3 regions of the Massilia sp. LjRoot122 genome follow, and region 3 is predicted to be linked to each of the others. Evidence: predicted binding sites of a transcription regulator. Region 3 holds the regulator's gene; each other region holds the start of a gene.

Region 1 (3,253 bases), 720 kb from region 3:
GCAGCACCAGGTGCAGGTGCTCGCGGGCGCGCGTCATCGCCACGTAGAGCAGGCGCCGCTCTTCCTCGATGTCGTCCTGGTTCCCGGTGCTCATGTCCGACGGGATGCAGCCGTCCACCACGTTCAGCACGTGCACCGACTTCCACTCCTGTCCCTTGCTCGAATGGATGGTCGACAGGATCAGGTAGTCCTCGTCCAGCAGCGGCTGGCCGGCGCGGTCGCTGGTCGCTTCCGGCGGGTCGAGCGTGATCTCGGCCAGGAAGCTTTCGCGCGTCGCGTGGCCGCCCGCCAGTGCGGTCAACTGTTCGACGTCGGCCACCCGCACCGTGGCGTCGTCGTACATGCGCTCCAGGTGCGGCAGATACCATTGCTTGACCAGCTCGATGTCGGCCGGCCAGCGCAGTCCGGGCGTGCGCAGGCGCCGGTACAGCGCACTGAAGGCGGCCCAGTCGGCGCTGCTCTTGGCCGGCGCCGCGAAGGCTTCCACCGCGGCCGCCGGGTCGGTCGCCTCGCCCACCGCGTCGAGCAGGCGGGTGGCGGTGGCCGGACCGATGCCCGGGATCAGCTGGGCCACGCGGAAGCCCGCCATGCGCCCGTTCGGGTTCTGGGCGAAGCGCAGCACCGCCAGCACGTCCTTGATATGGGCGGCCTCGAGGAACTTGAGGCCGCCGAACTTCACGAAGGGAATATTCCGGCGCATCAGCTCCAGTTCCAGCGCGGCGCTGTGGCTGGCCGCGCGGAACAGCACCGCCTGCGACTTCAGCGTGATACCCGCTTCGCGGTGTTCGAGGATGCGATTGCAGACCCAGCGCGCCTGTTCGGCCTCATCCGGGATCAGGACCAGTTGCGGCTTGAGGCTGGACGCCTTATCGGTCCACAGCGTCTTCGCATGACGCTCGCGCGCGCCGGCAATCATCGCGTTCGACGCGTCGAGGATGGGCTGGGTCGAGCGGTAGTTGCGCTCCAGCGTGATGAGCGCGGCAGGCTGCGAGAACTGCTTCGGGAAGTCGAGGATGTTGCGCACCGTCGCGCCGCGGAAGGCGTAGATCGACTGGGCGTCGTCGCCCACCACCATCACGCCCTCGCCGCCCGGTTTCATGCCGGTGATGATGGCCGCCTGCAGGCGGTTGGTGTCCTGGTATTCGTCGACCAGCACGTGGTCGAAGCGGGCGCCGATCTCCGGCCCCAGCTCCGGGTCGGCCGCCATCTCGGCCCAGAACAGCAGCAGGTCATCATAGTCGAGCACGTTCTGCTCCTGCTTGGCGTCGACGTAGGCGCCGAACAGGGTCTTCAGCTGCCCTTCCCACTCGCTGCACCAGGGAAAGGTAGATTGCAGCACTTCCTCGAGCGCTGCGCGGCTGTTCACCACCCGCGAATAGATCGACAGGCAGGTGCCCTTCAAGGGAAAGCGCTTCTCCGTGTTCGACAGGCCGATCTCGTGACGCACCAGTCCCATCAGGTCTTCGGAATCGCCGCGGTCGTGGATGGTGAAGGATTCGTCCAGGCCGATGCGGCCCGCGTATTCGCGCAGCAGGCGGGCGCCGATCGCGTGGAAGGTGCCGGCCCAGGGCAGGGTCACCGTTCCCTGCGACCCGGATCTTCCCAGCAGGCGCTGCAGCACGCCGCTGGCGCGCTGGCTCATTTCCCCGGCCGCGCGGCGCGAAAAGGTCAGCAGCAGGATGCGCTGCGGATCGGCGCCGGCCCCGATCAGGCGGGCGACCCGGTGCGCCAGGGTATTGGTCTTGCCCGAGCCCGCACCGGCCACGACCAGCAACGGCCGCACGCTGGCAGCGCCGATGTCATGCTCGACCGCGGCACGCTGTTCGGTATTCAGGCCGGCGAAGGGATCGTCGGTAGCGGGCTGGTCGAGGGTGGCTGACATGGCGTGGATCAGGTGGAAATGCCGTACTGTACATTTATCCAGTTATCTTGCGCAAGTCGAAACAGTTCAACAGTCAAGTCCGCACACGCTTGAAAGCTACCAATTGCCGGGCATCAGGTTATGGAATACATGCGAAAAGCGTGCTAAGTAGTTAATACTTAAAAAGTTTTCCGGATATCCACAAACTCTGTGAATAACTATGTGGAAAAGCGGGGGCTTGACACGCCGGATGCGGCCATCCGTGCGGCTTTCAACAATTTGCCTATTGGGAAGGCAGGGCCGATAGGCCCAGAAATCAAGGGCTTAGCTGCACTTGTCGCACAGTCGGCACGCTGCAGCACAAAATTATTCTATGGAAATTTTTGTGCATAATCCCGGGGCTCAGGCGGCTGCCAGTCCTGCACTGCCGCGCCGCCTGCCGGGCTCCAGCAGCACGCGCGCGATGACCCGCGCGTCGACGCCATGGGATTTGAGGTATTCGAGTGCGGACAGGGTGCCCGCGACGCGCATCAGGGCGAGGCCGTCGTCCACGATGTCGCGCTGGCGCTGGTCGTGCCGTGCATCAATAACGGCGGCATCTGGATTGCCTTGGGAGTTGCGGAGAGGATTCATCATGCGCCTGGCCTTTCGGATAAAGGGTGGTCGGCTGCACCGGAGTATGGGCGAAACGCAAGCAATGTCAATATCAGAGTCGAATCGAAGCGCACCCGGCGTTTGTGCCCTTCGCGTGCACGGGTCCAGCGCTGCGCCATCCCGCCCCCACGCCGCCTACAATGGCCGCGCACACCAACTTCGCGAGGACGCCATGAGCATGCAACCCGACCCCGACCTGAATCCCGGCGATGAAGCCCAACCCGGCACGCCCGGCGCCGGCGAAGACGTCTGCGAAGACTGCGCCGGCACCGGCAAGGTCGACGGCAAGCCCTGCCCCAACTGCGGCGGCAGCGGCAAGGTCATGCGGGGCATCGGCGGCGGCTGAACGCCCGGGCGGGCGTGGACAGGACGGAGCCCGGGCGGCGATAATCCCCGGATGAGTTCTCCGCCTTCCGCTCCCGCCCCAGACCGCCCCCGTCCCACCTCGCTGCTCGACCTGTTCGTCTCCTTCACCGTCCTGGCCCTGCAGGGCTTCGGCGGCGTGCTGGCGGTCGTGCAGCGCGAAGTCGTCGAGCGCAAGCGCTGGCTGACCCACGAGGAGTTCATCGAGGACTGGGCGGTGGCGCAGATCATGCCGGGGCCGAACGTGGTCAACCTGTCGATCATGCTCGGTGCGCGCTGGTTCGGACCGGTCGGGGCGCTGACCGCGATGGCCGGCCTGCTGGTGCTGCCGCTGGCCCTGGTCCTGCTGCTGGCCGCCTTCCACGCACGCTTTGC
Region 2 (3,253 bases), 180 kb from region 3:
ACTGCACCACTGCTTGCAATGACGAAGTACAAGGAGCCATTCGACGACGTCAATCCGAGCTTCAAGATCAACCTCAAGCCCTACGGCAATCTGAAGGGCATCCCGGCGCCGGAACTCATCAAGCTGGTGCTGCCCCAGTTCCAGAGGGCGTTCAAGGATTTCGTCGTGGTCCAGGTCCCTACCGAAGTACGGGTGTCAGGGATACAATCGGCCTACGCCCGGATCAGCTACACCATGGAACTTCCCGATGGCCGCAGCTTTCCCACCGCGTCCGAACTCTGGATTGTGCCCCACGGAGATTATTTCTTCATGATTGGCGCGGGAACGAGGCAGGACGAGAAAACGGGGACACGGGCGGAAATACAAAGCATCCTGGACACCATCAGGATTACACAATAAGCGCCAGGACATACGCGCATGCCAAACGGAGGGAATACGATGGGAATGATGAAAACGATGGCGGCAGCTTGCTGCGGATTGCTGCTTGCCTCTTCGCTGCCGGCGGCCGCCCAGGCCCCGGCCCCTGCGGCCGCTGGCTATGACGCCGCACTCGCGACATCGCTCGGCGCCGACGAGCGCGGCATGCGCAGCTACGTGCTGGTCATCCTGAAGACCGGCCCGAAGAAAGTCGAGGACAAGGCCGAGCGCGCGAAAATCTTCGAGGGGCACTTCGCCAACATGGGCCGCCTCGCCGCCGAGAAGAAGCTGGCCCTGGCCGGCCCGCTGGACGGCAAGGAAGGCCGCCGCGGTATCTTCGTGATGGCCACGCCGGACATCGACGAGGCCAAGCGCCTCGTCGATACCGACCCGGTTATCATCAGCGGGCTGATGGAAGCCGAGTACCACAAGTTCTTCGCCTCGGCCGGGCTGATGATGGTGAACGAAGTGCACAACAAGATCCAGAAGAAGTAAGTCCGTCACACCGGACGGGGCAAGGTCTTAAAACAGGTCCATCTGCCCCGCCGCCTTCCCGCCTCCTTTGGCGGACGAGGGCGCCGAAGCCGGCACCACCAGCGGCTTGCGGAACTGCGAGCCATCGAGCCTGCCGAAGCGCCCGCGAATGTTGCCCATCCCGAGCCGGTCGACCGCCTTGGTAAAACGCTGGCGTATCAGGTCGGCCCACACGCCCTCCCCCTGCATGCGCTTGCCGAACTCGCTGTCGTAATCCTTGCCGCCGCGCAGGTCACGGATGCGATTCATCACCCGCTGCGCCCGATCGGGGAAATGGGCTTGCAGCCATTCCTGGAACAGCGGATTGACTTCCCAGGGCAGGCGCAGCACGGTGTAGTGCGCGCCGATGGCGCCGGCATCGTGCGCCGCTTCGAGGATGCGCTCGATCTCCGGCTCGGTGACGAAAGGAATGATGGGCGCCACGCTCACGCTCACCGGGATGCCGGCCTCGGTCAGGGTACGGATCGTGCGCAGGCGGCGTGCCGGCGCCGCCGCGCGCGGTTCCAGGGTGCGTGAAATGGCCGGGTCGAGCGTGGTCAGCGTGATGGCCGCGCAGGCCTGGCGCTGCTCGGCCATGGGCGCGATCAGGTCGATGTCGCGTTCGATCAGCGAGGACTTGGTGATCAGCCCGACCGGATGCCGGCATTCGCGCAGCACTTCCAGCACCTGGCGCGTCAGGCCCAGTTCGCGCTCACAGGGTTGATAGGCGTCGGTGTTGACGCCGATGGCGATGTGCTCGGGCACGTAACCGGGCTTGGCTAGTTCGCGCCGCAGCAATTCGGCCGCGTTGACCTTGGCGAATAAACGGCTTTCGAAATCGAGCCCCGGCGACAGGCCGAGGTAGCTGTGGGTCGGCCGCGCGAAACAATAGATGCAGCCGTGCTCGCAGCCCCGGTAGGGATTCAGCGAGACATTGAAGGGGATGTCCGGCGAAGTGTTGCGGGTCAGGATGCTCTTGGCGACTTCGTCGGTGACCACGGTCTTGATGTTGACGGCGTCCTCTTCGTCACGCTCCCAGCCGTCGTCGAATTCTTCGCGGCCATTGACTTCATACCGGCCCTGCACGTTCGAGACCGCCCCCCGCCCCTTGTGCGACGCGAGCGGACGCGGGCCGAGCATGGGCTGCTCGTCCACGGGCTGGCGCTGGATGGGTTTGCGATCGGGCACGTCGGCTCCATACTGTATGTTTATACAGTATTGTACGCCACTGCCCGGAAGGCTTCAAGTAGCCCCGTTAGGGTGATCAGGGTATGAGGTCATCACTAGGTGAATAAAATTTTCATTGGATGAATTAATACGTTACTTGCTCTAATGAAAACTTCACTCGTACACTGTACGCTCGCCAACGTCCGCAATCGGCTAGGAGCGGAAGTTGAGCGAGTCAACCCCTAATGGAGCATCATGCCAAAGCACGTGAACATTTTTCTGGTCGCCGGCGCGCTGCTTAGCGCAAGCGCAGCAGTCCTTCATCTTTGCATTATTGTTGGCGGTCCGGACTGGTATCGTTTCTTCGGCGCGGGTGAACGCTTTGCTGTGGCGGCCGCAAACGGTCACTCTTATCCGGCCTTCGTCACGGCCGGTATCGCAGCCATACTAAGTGTGTGGTCCATCTACGCTTTGGCAGGGGCAGGTGCTATTCAGCGATTGCCGCTACTCAGAACAGTGCTGGTTGGTATCACTACCATCTACATGGTCCGCGGGATCGCGTTCGCACCTGCGGTGATAGCTGCAGGTGGGCCAATTACGCCATTCGTGCTCTGGAGTTCGGTCATTTGTCTCGGGCTCGGCATTGTCCATTTAGTGGGAATGATCCAGAATTGGCGCGCACTTCGACCGAGGTAAGGGCGTTATAGCTTCGTCCGCTTCGAGTCGTAAGCAGACGCTAGAGAAGGACCGCAATCGGACAAAAGAATCGTCACAACTGATTGACTGAGAAACACCGATGGAACTGTCTAAACCGATCGACCTTCTATTTACACGTGACTCAGTGATTCGTGTTCTTAGCTATGGTGCTAATCCAAAGGCTAGCCCGTACAGCCACAAGCAGATCGCTGAGTGGTGTGATCGTTTTTGATGTCAGTACCTGGATATCGACGCTGAACCAGCAATAGAAGAGTTGCTACCTGTGTTAACCGATGTCGAAACGCAATGGGACCTCTACCTCGTGAACACATATTCGATTGACGAGTTATGTTCGAAATCGTTTGATGACGTGACGATGCCCGTGCAATGGTTTCACGACTGGCTGAAGGAAATCGAAAAGTAAAGCACTGAAGGTCTGCTCCGGGTCGGAAGCGGACAC
Region 3 (3,253 bases):
AGCTGTTCCGCGCGGGTGGTTCTCTGTTGAGCTTCGAGCTGCGCGAGGACATCGACTGCTTCGACTACCTGAACCGCCTCAAGCTCGGCATCCCGGCCAGCAACCTGGGCGACACCCGCACCCTGGTGATTCCGGTGGCGCACACGATCTTCTTCGAGATGGGAGCGGAGCGGCGCGCCAGCATGGGCATCGCCGAGTCCCTGATCCGGGTGTCGGTGGGCATCGAAGACACCGACGACCTGCTGGCGGACTTCCGCCAGGCGCTCGAGGCATAATTAAAACGGCAGCCACAGGCTGCCGTTTTGTTTCAGCGGTTGAGCAGGCCCGCCTGTTGCCGCTATCATGAAGCTTCTTTCCTCATTCCACATCTGCCCATGAAGACCAAGCTGTTCCTTGCATCCCTGCTGCTGTGCGGCGCCGCCTTCGCCGGCGAGCTGGAAGACGCCAATGCCCTGTTCGCGAAGAAGGATTACGCCGGTGCGCTGAAGATCTATACCAAGCTGGCGAATGCCGGCAATCCCGAGGCGCAGCAGGCGCTCGGCCAGATGTACTGGTACGGCGAAGCGGGGCAGGTGGACGAGCCGAAGGCCGAGGCGCTGTTCAAGAAGGCCGCCGCCAAGGGCAACAAGGTCGCGATCGCCTCGCTGGAACTGATGGACCAGCGCCTCAAGCGCCGCAAGGAAATCGACTACTGGATCAAGGGCTATGACGGCGAAGACCTGAAGTCGGGCGAATACCGCTGCGTGACGCCGCGGATTCCGGCGATGTCGAAGGTCAACGCGGACATCGACCGCATCGGTGCGGCCGTGCAGGCGTGGCAGGATTGCTACAACAAGTACGTCACCAAGCTGAATGCCGCGATGCCGCTGACCCAGCGCATTCCGGCGGACATCGCCAAGCTGATGAACAAGGAAGAGACCGAGAAGTCGACGGCCTACCTGAAGCAGCTGCAGGAAAACCTGAGCGAGGAGGCGAAGGTCAGTTCGAAGCTGGTGCTGGCGGACTTTGCAGCATGGCGCTCGGCGACCGAGGCCTATGTGGAAGAGCACAACAAGATGGTGAAGTCCGCCAAGAAGGATTCGCACTGGGCGGACAAGAAGATCCAGTAAGACGCGCTTGAGCGCTTTGGCGGCTTGCCGCCAGAGCGTTCATGGGAAGCCTCAGTGCCAGCTGCGCATCAGGCCGACGGCCAGGCCTTCCAGCGCGAACTCGTCTTCCGGAGTTACCTGGATGACCTTGAAGTCCGGGTTTTCCGGCAGCAGTTCGACCAGGTTGCCGGTCTTGCGGTAGCGCTTGACGGTCACTTCCTCGCCCAGGCGGGCCACGACGATCTGGCCGTTCTTGGCGCTGTCGATCTTCTTGACTGCCAGGAAGTCGCCATCGCAGATGCCGGCGTCGCGCATCGACCAGCCTTTGACCTTCAGCAGGAAGTCGGGGCGCGCCGAGAACATGGCGGCGTCGACGGAGTAGGTGGCTTCGACGTGTTCCTGGGCCAGGATCGGCGAACCGGCGGCCACGCGGCCGACCAGCGGCAGCGACATCATCAGGGCCGCAGGGACCATCGGCACCTGCTCGACCGAGGCGCCGATCAGGCGGATGCCGCGCGAGGTGCCCGGCGAAATCTCGATCGCGCCCTTGCGCGCCAGCGCCTGCAGGTGTTCCTCGGCCGCATTGGCCGACTTGAATCCCAGCTCGGCCGCGATTTCGGCGCGGGTCGGCGGGAAGCCGGTGTTTTCGATCGCTTCCTTGATCAGGTTCAGGATCTGTTCTTGCCTTGCAGTGAGCTTGAGCATGGGTGTTTTACGGCAATGGTTGTAAGAGCAGACTGTATTTTTGTACAGTATTCTCGGATGCGCAAGGGAAAACACGGGAAATGTGTAAAAAAATTGTGCAATGCGGTCCAGTTCCCATCCGCCGACTTTTCAGGCTATAATGTCCGGCTTTCCCTTCCCACACTCGTCTTGACGCCGAGGTGGGCATTTGTTTAACGTCCTCAAGGAGTGTTGCATGCGTCATTATGAAATCGTTTTTATCGTCCACCCGGACCAGAGCGAGCAAGTCCCGGCGATGATCGAGCGTTACAAGACCACGGTGACCAGCCGCGGCGGTAACATCCATCGCGTGGAAGACTGGGGCCGTCGCCAGATGGCTTACCAGATCCAGAAGCTGCCGAAAGCCCACTACATCTGCCTGAACATCGAGTGCGACAACGAGACCCTGGTCGAGCTGGAAACCGCATTCAAGTTCAACGATGCCGTCCTGCGTCACCTGACCGTCAAGATGAAGAAGGCCGAAACCGCACCGTCGCCGATGATGAAGTCGGTCCAGCGCGAAGACGCAGCCAAGAGCCACCGCGCAGAAGCAGCAGCTCCTGCCGCTGCCCCGGCCGCAGCTGCCTAAGTTTTTTCTCGGGAATTCGTAGAGCGCAGTGAACCAGTTCCAGCTCATCGCGACCATCGCGGAGCGTGACGTACTGCGTTATACCCCGGCCGGCGTCCCTATCGTGGGCGCGATCCTGATGCACGATTCGCAACAGGTAGAGGCCGGAGTGGCAAGGCAGGTCGCGTTTGAAATCCCTGCGCTCGGCGCGGGCGAGATTTCAGGCAGGCTGCAAAGCGCCGAACTCGGTGCCGCCTACCGCTTCGAAGGATTCCTGGCCAGGAAAAACCGCAACAGCAAAGCCTTGGTGTTTCACATCATTGATTTCAGTGCTGCATAACGCAGCGCAATTTAGATTAGATACAGGAGCCTCGAAATGGCATTCGGTAAAAAGTTCGACAAAAACAAAGCTAAAGAAAAACTCAAGCGCAAACAGCAGAACCCGCTGTTCAAGCGCAAGAAGTTCTGCCGCTTCACCGCAGCAAACGTGGAACAGGTCGATTACAAAGACGTCGACACCCTGAAGGACTTCGTCCAGGAAAACGGCAAGATCATGCCGGCACGTCTGACCGGCACCAAGGCGCACTACCAGCGCCAGGTCGACACCGCCATCAAGCGCGCACGTTACCTCGCGCTGCTGCCGTACACCGACCTGCACAACGCCTAATTCGCGTCGTACAGTTCAGAACATCCTGGAGAAAAGAACATGCAAGTTATCCTTTTGGAAAAAGTTGTTAACGTCGGCAACCTGGGCGACGTCGTCAAGGTCAAGGACGGTTACGCACGTAACTTCCTGATCCCGCAAAAGATGGCACGCCGCGCCACCCAGGCCGCCGTGGCCGAGTTCGAAGTCAAGCGCGCCGAACTGGAAAAA

The links. Region 3 encodes LexA, which represses DNA repair genes until DNA is damaged. Its sites were predicted from a motif close to ACTGTATNNNNATACAGT; they were not measured.
Region 1: a site for LexA is predicted at 1,908-1,925, ahead of ACSQ25_RS09985 (ATP-dependent helicase). Genes of this name have one in related genera too.
Region 2: a site for LexA is predicted at 2,130-2,147, ahead of ACSQ25_RS07585 (PA0069 family radical SAM protein). Genes of this name have one in related genera too.

Annotation. Positions count from the first base shown of each region.
Region 1 covers NZ_CAXUPB020000001.1:2,259,316-2,262,568, reverse strand. The annotation lists gene ACSQ25_RS09985 (ATP-dependent helicase) at 1-1,882, opposite strand, end outside; gene ACSQ25_RS09980 (hypothetical protein) at 2,264-2,497, opposite strand; gene ACSQ25_RS09975 (hypothetical protein) at 2,688-2,861, shown strand; gene ACSQ25_RS09970 (chromate transporter) at 2,913-3,253, shown strand, end outside.
Region 2 covers NZ_CAXUPB020000001.1:1,727,656-1,730,908, reverse strand. The annotation lists gene ACSQ25_RS07595 (hypothetical protein) at 1-399, shown strand, start outside; gene ACSQ25_RS07590 (YciI family protein) at 439-912, shown strand; gene ACSQ25_RS07585 (PA0069 family radical SAM protein) at 940-2,070, opposite strand; gene ACSQ25_RS07580 (hypothetical protein) at 2,353-2,793, shown strand.
Region 3 covers NZ_CAXUPB020000001.1:1,543,057-1,546,309, forward strand. The annotation lists gene ACSQ25_RS06715 (cystathionine gamma-synthase family protein) at 1-275, shown strand, start outside; gene ACSQ25_RS06720 (tetratricopeptide repeat protein) at 375-1,109, shown strand; gene lexA (transcriptional repressor LexA) at 1,161-1,793, opposite strand; gene rpsF (30S ribosomal protein S6) at 2,008-2,400, shown strand; gene priB (primosomal replication protein N) at 2,429-2,719, shown strand; gene rpsR (30S ribosomal protein S18) at 2,756-3,046, shown strand; gene rplI (50S ribosomal protein L9) at 3,086-3,253, shown strand, end outside.